One region of the Thermoanaerobacterium xylanolyticum LX-11 genome, then DNA from elsewhere that is predicted to be linked to it. Evidence: a T-box and tRNA genes for the amino acid it is inferred to sense, from the RefSeq annotation. Region 1 holds a T-box; the other holds one or more tRNA genes.

Region 1 (8,143 bases):
TGACGTTGTTATGACTTCATTTAATCCGCAGGACAAAAATACATCCTTTACGGTATCTTCCAGTTTTTGTTCTCTTGTCTTAACACCTGCTGTAATCTGAGTTCCTTTTAAGAGGGTATCTTCTATGTTGTTGTAGCCGTACATTCTCCCGATTTCTTCCGCAATATCTGCTTCACCGTCAATATCACTTCTAAATGCTGGCACCTTCACTATCAAATTTTCTCCATCGCAGATGGCGCCAAAATCTAAAAATGAAAGTATTTCCTTCATTTCTTGGCAAGACAGATTTGTTCCTAAAAGCTTGTTTATTCTTTCATATCGCACACTTAAGACTTTCTCAGTTACAGGTTTTGGATATACGTCTAAAAGCCCTTCTAAAATCTCTCCGCCGCTTAATTCAGCCATAAGCTGTGCTGCTCTATTGCAGGCCAAAACCGTAATCTCTGGATCAAGCCCCTTCTCAAACCTTGACGATGCTTCACTTCTAAGCCCCAGTTTTCTCGATGTATATCGTATATTGCTGCCTTTAAAATTGGCGCTTTCTATCAATATGTTTATTGTATCATCTGTTATTTCAGTATTTTGACCACCCATAACACCAGCTAAGCCTATAGCCCTTTCCTCATCTGCGATTACAAGCATATCCCTATCTAAAATCCTCTCTTTGTCATCGAGAGTTGTAAGCTTTTCGCCTTCTTTTGCCCTTCTTACAATAATATGCCTGTTTTTGACTTTATCTAAGTCAAAAGCATGTAGAGGCTGTCCCAACTCCATCATAACGTAATTTGTCACATCTACTATGTTGTTTATGGGTCTTATGCCTGCTTTTAACAACCTCATTTGCATCCACATAGGCGATGGACCTATTTTCGCATTTCTTATCACCCTGGCAACATACCTGAAACACAAATCATCTGCTTCAACTGTGACAGTAGCTGGATTTTTGTCGTCAACTTCGTTTATTTTAACTTCAGGCATACTGTAGCTTTTTCTGTACGTGGCTGCGGCCTCTCTTGCAATTCCAACTACCGAAAGACAGTCAGGCCTATTTGGCGTTATTTCAAATTCTATTACATCATCCAATTCAAGGACCTTTCTCACATCCTCACCTAAGGGGAGCTCAGGCAGGATAAATATGCCATTTCTTTGGTATTCCGGAAGCAAGCTTTCGTCTAATCCCAATTCTTTGGCAGAGCACATCATTCCATTTGATTCAACACCTCTTAATTTACCTTTTTTTATCTTTACGCCGCCAGGAAGTGTTGAACCGTGCAGTGCGACAGGAATATAATCACCAACTTTGATATTTTGAGCACCTGTCACTATCTGCAATTTTTCTTCCCCTACATCTACGATTCCTATTTGAAGTTTATTGGCATCAGGATGTTTTTCTAAAGATACAATCTTTCCTATCACTACATTTTTTATTTCTTCTCCGTAACTTTTTATAGTCTCCACCTTTGAACCTGACATCGTAAGATCGTCAGCCAATTTTTTTGCATCAACAGACAAATCTACGTAGTCTTTTAACCATGAATACGATATTAGCATGTCTTAACCTCCTTAAAACTGTTTAATAAAGCGTAGGTCATTTTCGTAAAGAAGACGCAAATCGTCTATCCCATATTTTAACATAGTTATCCTGTCAAGTCCCATCCCAAATGCAAAGCCTGAATACTTCTCAGGATCGATTCCAGACATCCTAAGCACATTCGGGTGAACCATGCCAGATCCTAATATCTCAATCCACCCGGAATATCCACAGACTCTGCAGCCTTTTCCGCCACACGCAAAGCACGATACGTCCATTTCTGCACTTGGCTCAGTAAAAGGAAAATAGTGAGGCCTGAATTTAGTCTTTGTATCAGAGCCAAAAAGCCTTTTGGCAAATAGATTTAACACGCCTTTCAAATCTCCCATCGTTATTCCTTCATCAACTGCCAATCCTTCTATCTGATTGAATACAGGAGAATGTGTTGCATCTATTTCGTCTGACCTGTAAACTCGCCCCGGTGATATGACTTTTATAGGCGGTTTGCTTTTTTCCATCGTCCTGACCTGTACAGGCGATGTCTGCGTCCTAAGCAAAATATTTTTGGTAATGTAGAAAGTATCCTGCAAGTCCCTGGCCGGATGATCAGGCGGAGTATTTAAAGCCTCAAAATTGTAGTAATCAAGCTCGATTTCAGGCCCTTCGGCGATAGAAAATCCAAGCCCTAAAAATATGTCCTTTATTTCATCTAAAACTTTTGTCATAGGATGTTTGTGGCCTATCTCATGGACTTTTCCAGGCAATGTTATGTCTAAATATTCGCTTTTTATTTTTTTCTCTTTTTCCTGTCGCAACACTTCTTCTCTTTTTTGAGTAAGCTCTTTTTCGATCTCTTCTCTTACCTCGTTTGAGATTTTGCCAACAATAGGCCTTTCGTCAGGTGATAGGCTTCCCATACCTCTCAATATCTTTGTGAGTTCGCCTTTTTTCCCTAAATATTTAACCCTTATCTCATCAAGTGTCTTTAAACTTTCCGCAGATGATAGCTCTTTTTTGGCTTCTTCAAGTAGACTTCTCAATGTCTCTTCCAAAGAAATACTCTCCTTTCTTTCATAAATATAATAAAAAAACTCCATCTTAAAAAGGACGGAGATATGACCGTGGTACCACCTAATTTGGCTAAAAGCCCACTCATTTTGATGTAACGGATATAAACCGGTTATGCCTACTATCAGTTCAGCACACTGCTTAAGAGGGAACTTCCACTACGCAGTACCAACAATGCTCTCAGTCTACGGCATCGCCTCCCTGTCGCACTTAAGCGTAATGTACTTTACTCTTTCATCGCATTTTTCTTTATTTTTTCGAATATTATATCATCTTTATGCTATTTTATCAATCTCTGCCTCTCTGATTCATAAAGGCAAATAGACGCTGCTACAGATACATTTAAAGATTCCGCCATGCCATCCATAGGTATCTTAAAGGAACTATCTATGAATTCATCTAAAAGCCTATTTACACCTCTTGACTCATTTCCAAAAATCAGTGCTGCATTTTTTGAAATATCAAAATCGTATATGTACTTTTCTGCTTTAAGACTTGTAGATAAAATTCTTATGCCATGTTTCTTAAGTACATGAAAAAGCCTTGAAGGCTCTACATCATTTACAACAGGTAAGTGAAATATGGAGCCCATAGTGGACCGCAAGACTTTAGGATTGTATATATCTACAGTATTATTTATAGCAAAGACGCCATCTACATTAAATGCATCTGCAGACCTTATTATGGTTCCTACGTTGCCTGGATCTTGTACTTCGTCAAGTATCACGTAGAAGCCGCCTTCTTTGACAATGTCATTCACTTCCCACTTAGGCATCTTGACAACAGCCATAATCATCTGTGGAGCGACAGTGTCAGAAATCTTCTTAAATACCTTTTCATCCACAAAGACTATCTTTTCTTTTTCAATCTGAAAGTCTATATTAAAATCTTCTGCAACCAGCAGGTGTACAATTTCAAAGCCGCTTTTTAATGCTTCAAAAACGCTGTTTTTGCCTTCTACAAAAAACAACCTTTTCTCATATCTGTATTTCTTATCCGCTAACTTTTTTACATCCTTTATAAACTCATTTTTTTCGCTTGTTATGACCATTTGACATTCACTATCCTGTATATAGGTTAAAACCCGGCATGTACCGGGTATAAGATTATGCATTCAGTTGTTGCTTTGCTATGTTAACCAATTCTGCAAATGCTTTGTTGTCGTGTATAGCCATTTCTGATAACATCTTTCTATTTATCTCTATATTGGCCTTTTTAAGTCCGTTTATAAACCTGCTATAAGAAATACCATTTGCTCTTGCTGCAGCGTTAATTCTGGCAATCCACAACTTCCTGAAATCTCTCTTTCTTAATTTCCTTCCAATGTATGCATAATTAAGTGACTTCATTACAGCTTGGTTGGCTACTCTGAAAAGTTTGCTTTTTGCACCATAGTAGCCTTTAGCAAGTTTTAATATTTTTTTATGTCTTTTTCTCGTAACTTTTCCTGATTTTACCCTCGACATTTTTATACCTCCTAATTATTTACGCATAAGGAATCAAGCGCTTTATGTTCTTTGCATCGACACCACTTAAATACGCTATCTTTCTCAAGTTTCTCTTAGTTTTTCTAGTCTTTTTCGTAAGTATATGCCTCTTAAAAGCTTTTGATCTTTTTACTTTACCGGTTTTTGTAAGAGCGAATCTTTTTGCAGCTCCGCTGTGTGTTTTCATTTTTGGCATTTTCGTATCCTCCTCAATTAAACGTTTTTAGGTGCTAATATCATCATTAAATTTCTGCCCTCCATGTTTGGGGCCTTCTCAACATTACCGTATTCCTCTAAGCTTTTTGCAAATCTATTTAATAGTTCTTCGGCAAGATTTGTGTGTGAAGCTTCCCTGCCTCTGAATCTTATCGTCACTTTTACTTTATCTCCGTCTTTTAAGAACTTCATGGCACTTTTGACTTTAACGCCAAAGTCGTGTTCTTCAATCGCTGGAGTCATCCTTATCTCCTTTATGTTGATGACTTTCTGCTTCTTTTTAGATTCTTTCTCTTTCTTGCTTTGTTCATACCTGTATTTTCCGAAGTCCATTAATTTGCATACTGGTGGATTTGCCTGTGGTGCAATCTTAACCAGATCGATGTGCCTTTCTAAAGCAATTTTGTATGCCTCTTTTGCTGACATTATACCTAATTGATTACCATCTTGATCAATGAGGCGCACTTCCTTATCTCTAATTTCCTCATTAACCTGCAGCTCCTTGTTAATAAATACGCACCTCCTAAAATATTACAAAAAATAAAACGGGTATAAACCCGCTTCTTTTTTGGCTAAAACAACATTTTACTTTAAACCTGACACCTGCGGTGAAAGGTGAGAAGCGGGTGCTTCTACTTTAAACACAAGTTAAATTATAGCACAACTTATCATCTCAGTCAATACCCTTCTCGACATAATATCAATACTTTTCAACGATGTTCTCTTTCGGTTTCTCCTGTTTCGGCTCTACCTTCTCGACATAATATCAATACTTTTCAACTCTTTTCATATACATATTAAAGTTTTCTATCATATCATGCAAGGAATCTCCGCTAAATTTTTTAGTTACTTCATCGGCTATAGTCCACGCACATACAGCTTCTAATACAACTGCAGCAGCTTCAACAGCAGTCACATCTGAACGCTCATATGTGGCTTTCACTTCTTCCTTCGAATCTATATCGACAGACGTAAGAGGCTTTCTCAGAGTTGGTATGGGTTTCATATAAGCTCTCAAAACTATTGGCATACCGTTGGAAATGCCACCTTCAATTCCACCTGCGTTGTTGGTCTTTCTGTAAAAATGCCCATCGTAAAATATCTCGTCGTGAACTGAAGACCCCTTTTGCCTCGCCGACATAAATCCCATACCGATTTCCACCCCTTTTATGGCTTGAACACTCATGACGCTATAAGATAAAAGGGCGTCCAGTTTGCGATCCCATTGAACATGACTGCCTAAACCTATTGGCACACCGTCTATAGTAATTTCGATCACACCGCCTAACGTATCCCCTTCATTTTTAGCTTCATCTATAAGCGCAGGCCACTTTTCTCTATCTCTTTCTCCACCTATCTCCAATATATCGCTTTTTACCACTATGCCAAAGTTTTTAAGAAGCAATTTTGCTACAGCTCCAACAGATACTCTCGCTGCAGTTTCCCTTGCACTGGCTCTTTCCAAAACATCCCTCATGTCTTTTAGATCATATTTGATGGCACCAGATAGATCAGCATGGCCTGGTCTGGGTCTGGTCACTCTCGGCACATCTTTTCCCTTCCAATTTTCATAATCAAGGTTTCTAATGAGAATGGAAAGCGGTGCACCAATTGTCAAATTGTTTCTGACTCCACCTAAGATGTGGACAACATCGCTTTCAATAGACATCCTGCCGCCTCTACCGTAGCCAGATTGCCTTCTTTTAAGCTCATTATTTATAAAATCCAAATCTATAAACAAATTTGATGGCAAACCCTCGATAATCGCAACAAGCGCTTCTCCATGGGTCTCTCCAGATGTTAAATACCTCAAATCATACTCCCCCTTTGCTTAATACAGTTTTTTCAGGTTTATATAATGCAACAGCAAAAAGCAATACGCTGGACAAGACTCTCAATACTGTCGTAACATACATGAATGTCTCATATCCCACAATTTCATAAAACCACGTTCCAGCAATAGGCGATAAAAAAGCCGCAAACTGAGTAACAATGGTATAGATGGCAATGTAATTCATCTTTTCCTTATGGTCAGGCAATAGTTCTAAAAGCCAGTTTAAAGATAGCATCGTATATCCTGCCGTAGCCATACCGCCAAAAAAATCTATTACAGCACCTACATAGAGGCTTGTAACTTTAGCCCACAGTGCTGGAATTGTCGATATAAGCAGGGTGCTTATGCTTAATGCAATGCCATTTCCTTTTCTATCCGCAAGATTCGCCCACCACTTATAGGTTATTATAGATCCTACTGAGCCTACAATCGTAGAAATGCTCATCCACATGTTGTTAGCGTGTAGATCGTCGACTTTGTAAATGGTAAATATAGGCCATGCCATCATCCACGTGAAAGTGAATATGAAAGATGCAAGGCTAAAATAAATAAACTTTCTCGATTGCATCATAGTTTTTAGCGAATCTAAAATAGACGCTGAAGCTTCTTTTTTATGTGACACGTAGTGAAACTTTGAGTAATAATAGGCGTCAAGTATCCCAAACAAAAATGCTATAAAAAACATTATCTGGTACCCGTATGGAAACTTGATTCTGTCCAAAAGTATGCCTGTTATGAATACTGCTGCTGTACCTAACACACCTGTCCAGATATTTCTATCCGCAAAGACTTTGCCGCGAAACTCCTCAGGTATCAAATCACTCATAAATGACTGCCAACACATTCCTGCGACAATAGCCGGCAAATTCAATAGTCCAACAAATAAGACCACCGCTTCAGGCCTAAACTTGCTCATAAACGGAACTAATGCAACTAAAAGATAAAAACTCCTTGTAATGTACTCTAAAACGTAAGCAAATTTAAAGACATTTTTAGCTCTATTTATAAAGATTGTGGCAGGCAGTATCCCAATCAAAGCCATAAGGGCTGGAAGAGAATTAATAAGAGATACTTCGTAGTTGTTGGCACCCAATTTTATAGCGAATATGCCTACAAATGGCATAATCATGTTGTAACCTATAGAAAATGTTATGCCATTTAGCAGATTCATTTTTATGTTGTAGTTAAGATATTTGTAGACCTCCCTATTTTTAGTCGTAATTATTCCCCCCAATAAAACACTACATATTTAGATTACCATTTTTTATTTCGTCAATCAAGGTAGTAGAATGTCCACCAATTCAAGCTTGGTGGACATTTCTTTTAGAGGGACTTTTGCTTAATCTCTTCCAAAATGGATGATAAAAATTCTTGCAACGACTTAGAGCCAAGATCTCCTTCTTTTCTGGACCTTACAGAAACATTTCCCGCTTCTACTTCCTTATCGCCTAATATAAGCATGTAAGGTATTTTTTGCATCTGTGCTTCTCTTATCTTGTAGCCTATTTTCTCATTTCTATCATCAAGCTCAACCCTTATGTCATTTTCCAATAGCCTTTCATGAATATTCTGTGCATAAGCCAAGTGCTTATCAGAAATCGGGAGTATTTTTACCTGTACAGGAGCAAGCCATGTAGGAAAAGCACCGGCAAAGTTTTCTGTGAGAATCGCTATAAACCTTTCTATGCTGCCAAATACCACCCTGTGCAGCATGACAGGTCTATGCTTTTCTCCATCGTCGCCGACGTATTCGCAGTTAAATCTTTCAGGCATCTGAAAATCCAACTGTATCGTTCCACACTGCCATGTACGTCCTATACTATCCTTCAGATGGAAGTCGATCTTAGGACCGTAAAAGGCTCCATCGCCTTCATTCACTTTATAATTGAGCCCTATATGCTCCATAGCCTTTATTAAAGCATTTGTTGCCAATTCCCAGTCTTCATCAGAGCCTATAGAATTCTCTGGCCTTGTAGAAAGCTCAACAAAATACTCAAATCCAAATAT
Region 2 (8,143 bases), 210 kb from region 1:
TTCATTTGGTTTTTCCGGCGATATTCAAAATCAAGATTATTTAAAATCGTTAAAAGATAAGATGCCATTTATAAGTGATATGTCGGTAGATCAAATCAGAAAAAATAGCGATGGATTTATCCAAATAAACATGAAAAGCGAAGGCGATACCTACAAAACCTTTGATGCTGTATTAGACAATAATGGAAACATCAAAAGCGTAGATTATTACGTTGATCAAATGAAATATTTATTTGGTAAAAGTGGTGAATCGAAAATAAGCAGAGATGAGGCTATAATCATAGGCAAAAAACTTTTGGAAAATGTTTTTGGAGAAAAATTTGATTATGTATCTGAGATCAATGATTCAATGTATATTGATAATGCTTTGGAAAGACCAATAATTTATAAATTTCGTTACAAGAATTTAGTTGATGATATACCGGTTTACAATATAGATGCTTATGTTTACATTGACTCTGAAAGTGGCGATATATTGAAATTAAAGGGGCAGCGCGTAGATGAACTATCTTTTGATAAAAATATAAAGATGATTGACAATGTTGGCGCGTTAAATGTGTTTAACAGCAAGTTTAATCCCATTCTTGTGTATTTGAAAAACAACAACGATAATTTTCCTAAATATCGGCTGTACTATGCTTTAAGCATAGATTATAATCTCGTTGGTATAGACGCAGTAAATGGTGATTTGGTAGATTTTAATGGTAATATGCTATATGATGATGTTTTAAAGATTAAGTGTGATGCCAATGATTTTAAAAAATCGTATAGCATAGTAGCTAACGATGAGGCATTGAAAATAGCAATGAATGAATTGAATAACTTTCACATAAAAGATATTAAAGTATTAGACAGCAAGACAATTGAAAGGTATTTTCTCACTGAAAGAGAAACATATACATTTAATATGAATCATACTGATAAAAGCCTAATAGCCAATGCAAATATAGCAGTCGACAAAGAGACAGGAAATATAATAAGCGAGAACGTAGATATTTCTGATGATGATGGGTTATTTGATACGTATGGCAATTTGGACAGAATAATCGGTTTTACAAAGGAAATTTTAAGAGGAAAAGATTGCAATTTGGATCTTTTAAAGAAACCTGCCATAGAAGATGATGATTATACATACGTATTTTATCGAGTTTACAATGGTGCAATAGTTTTGGATAATTATGTGAGAATTAAAACAGATAAAAACGGCAAAATAATAAATGTCTCATTAAATTGGGATGAGGCTGATAAATCATCAAAAGCAGATATTTTGAATGAAAGTATTGCAAAAAATATATTAGTTGGTGAAAAACCATCTCTTTATTATTTGTACACAAGTAAATATGAGCTTATGCCAATATATCGTTTGTCTACAATGAATTCAATAGTGGATGCATTAACTGGTCAAAAGGTATCTGTAAATGAATTTGAAAAAGGCTATTAGGAGATGATACTATGGATGAAAAATTAAAGATAGAGGCGGCTAAAGAGTTGGGGCTATTAGATAAGGTACATAAGGTAGGATGGTCGAATTTGACAGCACAAGAAACAGGGAAGATTGGAGCCATTGTGAAAAAGAAAAAATATAAATCGGTCATGTAAAATTTTTGTTGTGGTGGTATACTTGTATTTGAGGTGAGACAAATGGGGCAAGAGGATGTATATGAAAAAGTTGCAAGGTTGATAGAGAATTCTAAAAAGACTGTTGTACTGACGGGTGCTGGAATATCTACAGAAAGCGGCATTCCTGATTTCAGAAGTCCAGGAACTGGACTTTGGGAAAAGATGGACCCTATGGAAGCACTGTCAACAAGAGTTTTATACAATGACCCTAAAAAGTTTTACAACAATGGTTTTAAAATTTTACTGTCCATGAAAGATGCAAAGCCAAACAAATCACACTATATATTGGCGCAACTGGAGCAAGATGGGTTTATATCCAGTGTAATTACTCAAAACATAGATAATTTGCACCAAAAAGCAGGATCGAAGAAAGTATACGAAGTACACGGCCAGACGAGGACAGGAAGTTGCACAAATTGTGGCACAGTGGTACCAATTGATTTATTGGAGGTCAAAGTGTCTAAAGGGGAAATCCCGCCTAAATGCGACAAATGCAATGGGATTTTAAGGCCAGATGTTGTGATGTTTGGAGATCAGATGCCTGAAGATTTTGAAAAGGCATGGCTTGAGGCCGAAGACAGCGATTTGATGATAGTCATTGGTTCATCGCTTACCGTATCACCTGTAAACTTTCTTCCGAGACTATCAAAGCATCTTGTCATAATAAATAAGTCAGAGACACCTGAAGATAGAAGGGCAGATGCAATTATAAGAGAATCGGCAGGCGAAGCTTTAAGCAAAATCGTAAGATATTTAAAGGCGGCACAACAAGGCTAAAATTCATTTGACAATGTATATGTTTCAGTGCTATTATAAAGAAGTAAATTATTTATCACGTTTGGAGGAAGATATAATGGTAAGAGGTAAAGTAAAATGGTTCAATGCTGAGAAAGGTTATGGCTTCATAGAGAGAGAAGGAGGCTCAGACGTATTCGTTCATTACTCAGCAATTGAACAGGATGGTTTTAAGACATTAGAAGAAGGTCAGGAAGTTGAGTTTGATATAGTGGAGGCTGAAAAAGGGCCACAAGCCGCTAACGTTAAAAAAGTTTCCTAATGGATAAAATCAACCCTAACAGCAATGTTAGGGTTTTGAAATATTTATCTATGCATATTTAGACGAGATGCGAAAAAAATTAAAAAAGGATATTGACGAATTAGAGTTTTTTATGTATACTAATACTTGTCACGGAAATTGGTCGTATAGCTCAGCTGGGAGAGCACCTGCCTTACAAGCAGGGGGTCATAGGTTCGAGCCCTATTGCGACCACTGTCATGGCCCAATAGCTCAGTTGGTTAGAGCGCCAGCCTGTCACGCTGGAGGTCGAGGGTTCGAGCCCCTTTTGGGTCGCCATAAAATTTAAAAAGCCTCGATAGCTCAGTCGGTAGAGCAAGGGACTGAAAATCCCTGTGTCAGTGGTTCGATTCCACTTCGAGGCACCATCAAGTTAAGCGGACATAGCTCAGTTGGTAGAGCATCACCTTGCCAAGGTGAGGGTCGCGAGTTCGAGTCTCGTTGTCCGCTCCAAAATTTGGCGGCATAGCCAAGTGGTAAGGCAGAGGTCTGCAAAACCTTTATCTCCAGTTCGAATCTGGATGCCGCCTCCATATAAAATCAAGCGATATCAAGCCTTTCATGGCTTTTATTTTTTTGGATTTTGCTTTAAAAGTATATTTTGCTAACATAAAAAATAAACTACTTTTTCGATTTATCTTCACGTTTTTATGAAAAATAGATCACTTATATTAGTATATACAAATCTGAGAATTTATAAAATATTTAGTATTATGCAAATATTAGTTTTTAATGAAATTAAATTATCTAAAATATTCATGAATTATTTATTGCATTTAAACAGGATTTCGATGAAATACGTCGAATATAATACATATAAAACAATAATAATCTTGTATAAATAAATCAAGATATTTTTGCATCGATTCATTTTTAATAGTTGATATAGTTTTTGTGTTTTAATACATTAAAATATTTTAATAAAAATCAAAATATTTTCTGACATTCGAACGCATTTATACTTTCTGCGTTATGATGTAAAGCTTTATTTATAGAATCAATAGAAAAGGCGATATTTTAAAAAGTATCTAAAAAATTATTGAAATTTTCTATTATAAATTATTCAAACGATACCATAACAGAATTTTATGCTGCAAATACAAAACAATAATTTCAGGTATTTATACAGAAAATTGCATAAATTAAAATTAATAATTCAATTTGAAATAGTATTGCAATTACCTGTTAAAGGTATTATAATTTAGTTAGATTAAAAAATTTTAATAAATAAAATAAAAGTTTAATCAAATAGGAAGGAGTGCTATTATGAATGATGAATCAAAGAAAAAGCTGACACTGGTGCCTTTAATTTTAATGATCTTTACTTCTGTTTTTGGATTTAACAATATGCCAAGAGCTTTTTATCTTATGGGATACAGCGCAATACCGTGGTACATCATATCAGGTATAACATTTTTCTTGCCTTATGCGTTTATGATGGCGGAATTTGGAGCTGCATTTAAAGAAGAAAGTGGCGGAATATATACGTGGATGGAAAGATCGGTTGGTCCTAAATACGCCTTTGTAGGTACTTTTATGTGGTATGCTTCATATGTTGTATGGATGGTCAGCATTTGTTCAACGATTTTTATAAATATCTCTAATATAATTTTTGGCACAGACAAAACCTCATCTCTCAGATTGTTTGGACTAAATTCGACTCAAGTTATTGGATTATTAGGTATATTGCTTATTATACTAATTACCTATGTAGCGAGTAAAGGTTTAATAATTATAAAAACAGTAGAATTATTAGTTAACAAAAGGACCTAAAGGGATAGAAAATCTCCCGTTTATTTAAGAAAAATACAAAGATTTATAAAATATGTCAATATATTAAAAATAAATGTGAAAATGAAAAGGAGATTTTAATATGAATAAACGTTTAATAAAATTACAAGATTTGCTGAGCCAATACGATTTTGATGGTTATTACATATCAAAACCGGCAAATGTATCTTACATAACCGGTTTTACAGGAGATGATAGTATTGCTATTGTTACAAAAGATAAAGCTTTTTTCATTACAGATTCAAGATATACTGAACAGGCAAAAATTGAGACAGATGGCTTTTCAATAATAGACAATAATCGTGATATGTTTAAAGCGGTAAGCGAATGTATCAATTTGTCTGGAATAAAAAAATTAGGTTTCGAAAGTGGTTATATGACTTATGAAACCTATTCAATGCTAAAAGAAACTTGCAAAATTCAGCTAGAACCACTGAATAACATAATAGAGTCATTTCGTTCTATAAAAGATGAAAAAGAAATTGAAAATATTAAACAAGCTCAAAGGATAGCTGAGAAAGCATTTGAACATATCTTGAGCATTATAAAAGTAGGAATGAAAGAAAAAGATATCGCTGCTGAAATAGAATACTACATGAGAAAAGAGGGTGCAGAAGGTACATCTTTTGATACTATTGTTGCATCAGGATTTAGATCTGCATTACCACATGGCAAAGCATCTGAAAAAACAATAGAAAATGGCGAGTTTGTTACATTTGATTTTGGATGTAAATATAATGGATATTGTTCAGATATGACTAGAACAGTAGTCATAGGTAAAGCTACAGAAGAACAAAAAAAGATATATAATATTGTGTTAAATGCGCAAAGAAATGCCATAGAAAATTTAAAAGCAAATATAAAAGAAAATGAAGGAGATTATCTAGCACGAAGTATCATAGAAAATGAAGGATATGGTGAATATTTCGGACATTCATTAGGTCATGGTGTTGGACTTGAAATACACGAAGCACCATTTATGGCTAAAAATAAGAATGGTATTTTAAAAGTCAATATGGTAGTAACGGTTGAGCCAGGAATATATATACCAAATTTTGGAGGAGTTAGGATTGAAGATATGGTAGTAATAAAAGAAAATAATGTTTTAGATCTTACAAATTCACCAAAAGATTTAATGGAGATTTGATGTTGAGGCTAAAATAGTGAGTTTGAATGACGGATTAATCTAATCAAAGAGGTAAGGTGAAAAGTTTGAGCAAAAAAGTTGCAATTGTATTTACAGGTGGAACTATTGCTATGGCGATGAATAAAGATAAAAATTCTTTTGTTCCAGCATTAACAGGTTATGAAATTATGAAATTGTTTAATAATCATTTTGATGATGTTGAAATAGAAATAGTTGATTTTGGGAATTATCCAAGTCCACATATTACAATTGACTTATTAAAAAAATTAAAAAGTGTAATTCTGAGTCTATTAAATAGAAGTGACATATGTGGAGTTGTAGTGACACATGGCACTGACACTTTAGAAGAATCTGCGTATTTCTTGGATTTAACGTTGGATTTTTCTAAACCAGTTATTTTGACTGGTTCAATGAGAAATGTTTCTGAAGATGAGTATGATGGGATAAATAACATAAAGGCATCAATTAGAGTTGCGATTAATGAAAAATCTATTGGCAAAGGCGTATTAGTTGTGTTTAATAATAAGATATTTGCTGCCAGTGAAGTTGTCAAGATTAGTACCAGCAGCTTGGATGCTTTTTGCAGTCCGATGTTAGGTCCTATTGGCTTTGTGGATACCGATAAAGTCATATTTTACAGAAACATAATACCGCAGAAGAAAATTTTAACTGATGCAGTAGAAGAGAAAGTTAGCCTTTTAAAGACTGTAATTGGGATGGATGACAAATTAATAAAGTTTTGCGTTGACTCTGGAGATAAAGGAATAGTTATTGAAGGTACAGGAAGAGGTAATGTAACGCCTACTATGGTAGAAGGAATCAAATATGCATTAGCCAATAATGTTATTGTTGTTATAGTTTCTCGGTGTCTTACTGGTCGTGTGCTTGACACTTATGGATATAAGGGTGGAGGTAAAGAGTTAGTATCAATAGGAGCTATTTTGGGTGAAAATCTCAATGGGCTTAAAGCAAGAATAAAGTTGATGTTGAGCTTAGGATATTCAAATAATTATGAAGAAATTAAAAGAATGTTTCAATCTGCATATTAAGAGCATTGCAATGTTAGTATACCTTTATGATGCTTGAGAGGAGAATTGTTTATGCTTGATATAGATGATGTTTTGGAAAATTCTAGCAATATTCTCTATAATATGCCTGTTTCAGACTTGATAGAGGAAGCTATAAAAAATAATGAAGGAAAATTATTAGAAAATGGTGCATTTGACGTTTATACAGGGAAATACACTGGAAGATCACCAAGAGATAAATACATTGTAGATGAAGAGTCTATTCATAATGATATTTGGTGGACAAATAATAAATCTATGGAAAAAGAAAATTTTATAAAAATTTATAACAAAGTCGTTAATTATATAAAAAATAAAAAGCTATATGTTTTTAGAGGCTTTGTTGGTGCAGATCCACAATATAAATATCAACTTACAGTTGTTAATGAATATGCTTATCAAAATGCTTTTGTACATCAATTATTTATTAATCCTAAAAGTGAAAATGAACTAAAAAAAGAATCTGATTTTACAGTTATTTGTGTTCCTAATTTTTTAGCTGACCCAATTGTTGATGGAACAAATTCTGAAGCATTTATCATTATAAGTTTTGAGGAAAAGATGATTTTAATTGGTGGAACAAAATATTCTGGAGAAATAAAAAAATCCGTTTTCACAATGATGAATTATATGATGTTGAAAAGAAATGTACTACCTATGCATTGTGCAGCAAATATAGGTCCAAATAATGATACAGCACTTTTTTTTGGATTGTCTGGAACTGGAAAGACAACTTTATCAACAGATCCAGAAAGGTATTTGATTGGTGACGATGAACATGGATGGTCTATGCGTGGAATTTTTAATTTTGAAGGTGGCTGCTATGCAAAATGTATAAATTTATCCCCATATAGTGAACCTGAAATATGGAATGCAATCAAGTTTGGAACAATTTTAGAAAATGTAGTTTATGATACGAATAATGTACCGGACTATACAAGCAGTAAAGTAACTGAAAATACAAGAGCTTCATATCCTCTTGAATATATTTCTAGAAGATCTAAAAATGGAATTGGAGGAAATCCTAAAATTATATTTTTCTTGACAGCCGATGCTTTTGGAGTATTACCTCCAATTGCCAAATTGACAAATGAACAAGCTGTTGACTATTTCTTATTGGGTTATACGAGCAAAATACCTGGAACAGAAAAGGGAATTTCCGAGCCTCAAGCGACATTCTCGCCATGTTTTGGGGCACCATTTTTGCCGTCATTTCCCAAGAAATATGCTGATTTATTGAAGGAAAAAATTGCAGAAAATAATACAACAGTTTACCTGATAAATACTGGATGGATAGGTGGGCCTTATGGGATTGGTAAAAGAATAGAACTAAAATATACAAGAGAAATAATTAAAAATGCATTAGATGGCAAATTAGAAAAGACAAATTTTGAAAAAGATGCGGTATTTGATTTATTAATACCAGAAAATTGTGATAATGTC

Evidence for each region. A T-box is a leader RNA that pairs with one kind of tRNA and senses whether it is charged. The one in region 1 lies ahead of pheS (phenylalanine--tRNA ligase subunit alpha), so its partner is inferred to be a tRNA-Phe.
Region 2: it has a tRNA-Phe gene. The T-box ahead of pheS (phenylalanine--tRNA ligase subunit alpha) is inferred to sense a tRNA for this amino acid. The anticodon was not compared.

Annotation. Positions count from the first base shown of each region.
Region 1 covers NC_015555.1:1,093,897-1,102,039, reverse strand. The annotation lists gene pheT (phenylalanine--tRNA ligase subunit beta) at 1-1,551, opposite strand, end outside; gene pheS (phenylalanine--tRNA ligase subunit alpha) at 1,564-2,583, opposite strand; T-box leader at 2,632-2,846, opposite strand; gene rlmB (23S rRNA (guanosine(2251)-2'-O)-methyltransferase RlmB) at 2,880-3,650, opposite strand; gene rplT (50S ribosomal protein L20) at 3,706-4,065, opposite strand; gene rpmI (50S ribosomal protein L35) at 4,085-4,282, opposite strand; gene infC (translation initiation factor IF-3) at 4,300-4,812, opposite strand; ribosomal protein L20 leader region at 4,834-4,946, opposite strand; gene THEXY_RS05275 (chorismate synthase) at 5,069-6,115, opposite strand; gene THEXY_RS05270 (MFS transporter) at 6,117-7,358, opposite strand; gene thrS (threonine--tRNA ligase) at 7,460-8,143, opposite strand, start outside.
Region 2 covers NC_015555.1:887,618-895,760, forward strand. The annotation lists gene THEXY_RS04360 (hypothetical protein) at 1-1,441, shown strand, start outside; gene THEXY_RS04365 (alpha/beta-type small acid-soluble spore protein) at 1,453-1,599, shown strand; gene THEXY_RS04370 (SIR2 family NAD-dependent protein deacylase) at 1,642-2,397, shown strand; gene THEXY_RS04375 (cold-shock protein) at 2,474-2,677, shown strand; tRNA gene THEXY_RS04380 (tRNA-Val) at 2,818-2,890, shown strand; tRNA gene THEXY_RS04385 (tRNA-Asp) at 2,898-2,974, shown strand; tRNA gene THEXY_RS04390 (tRNA-Phe) at 2,988-3,063, shown strand; tRNA gene THEXY_RS04395 (tRNA-Gly) at 3,073-3,148, shown strand; tRNA gene THEXY_RS04400 (tRNA-Cys) at 3,155-3,228, shown strand; gene THEXY_RS04405 (amino acid permease) at 3,962-4,468, shown strand; gene THEXY_RS04410 (M24 family metallopeptidase) at 4,569-5,633, shown strand; gene THEXY_RS04415 (asparaginase) at 5,690-6,682, shown strand; gene pckA (phosphoenolpyruvate carboxykinase (ATP)) at 6,734-8,143, shown strand, end outside.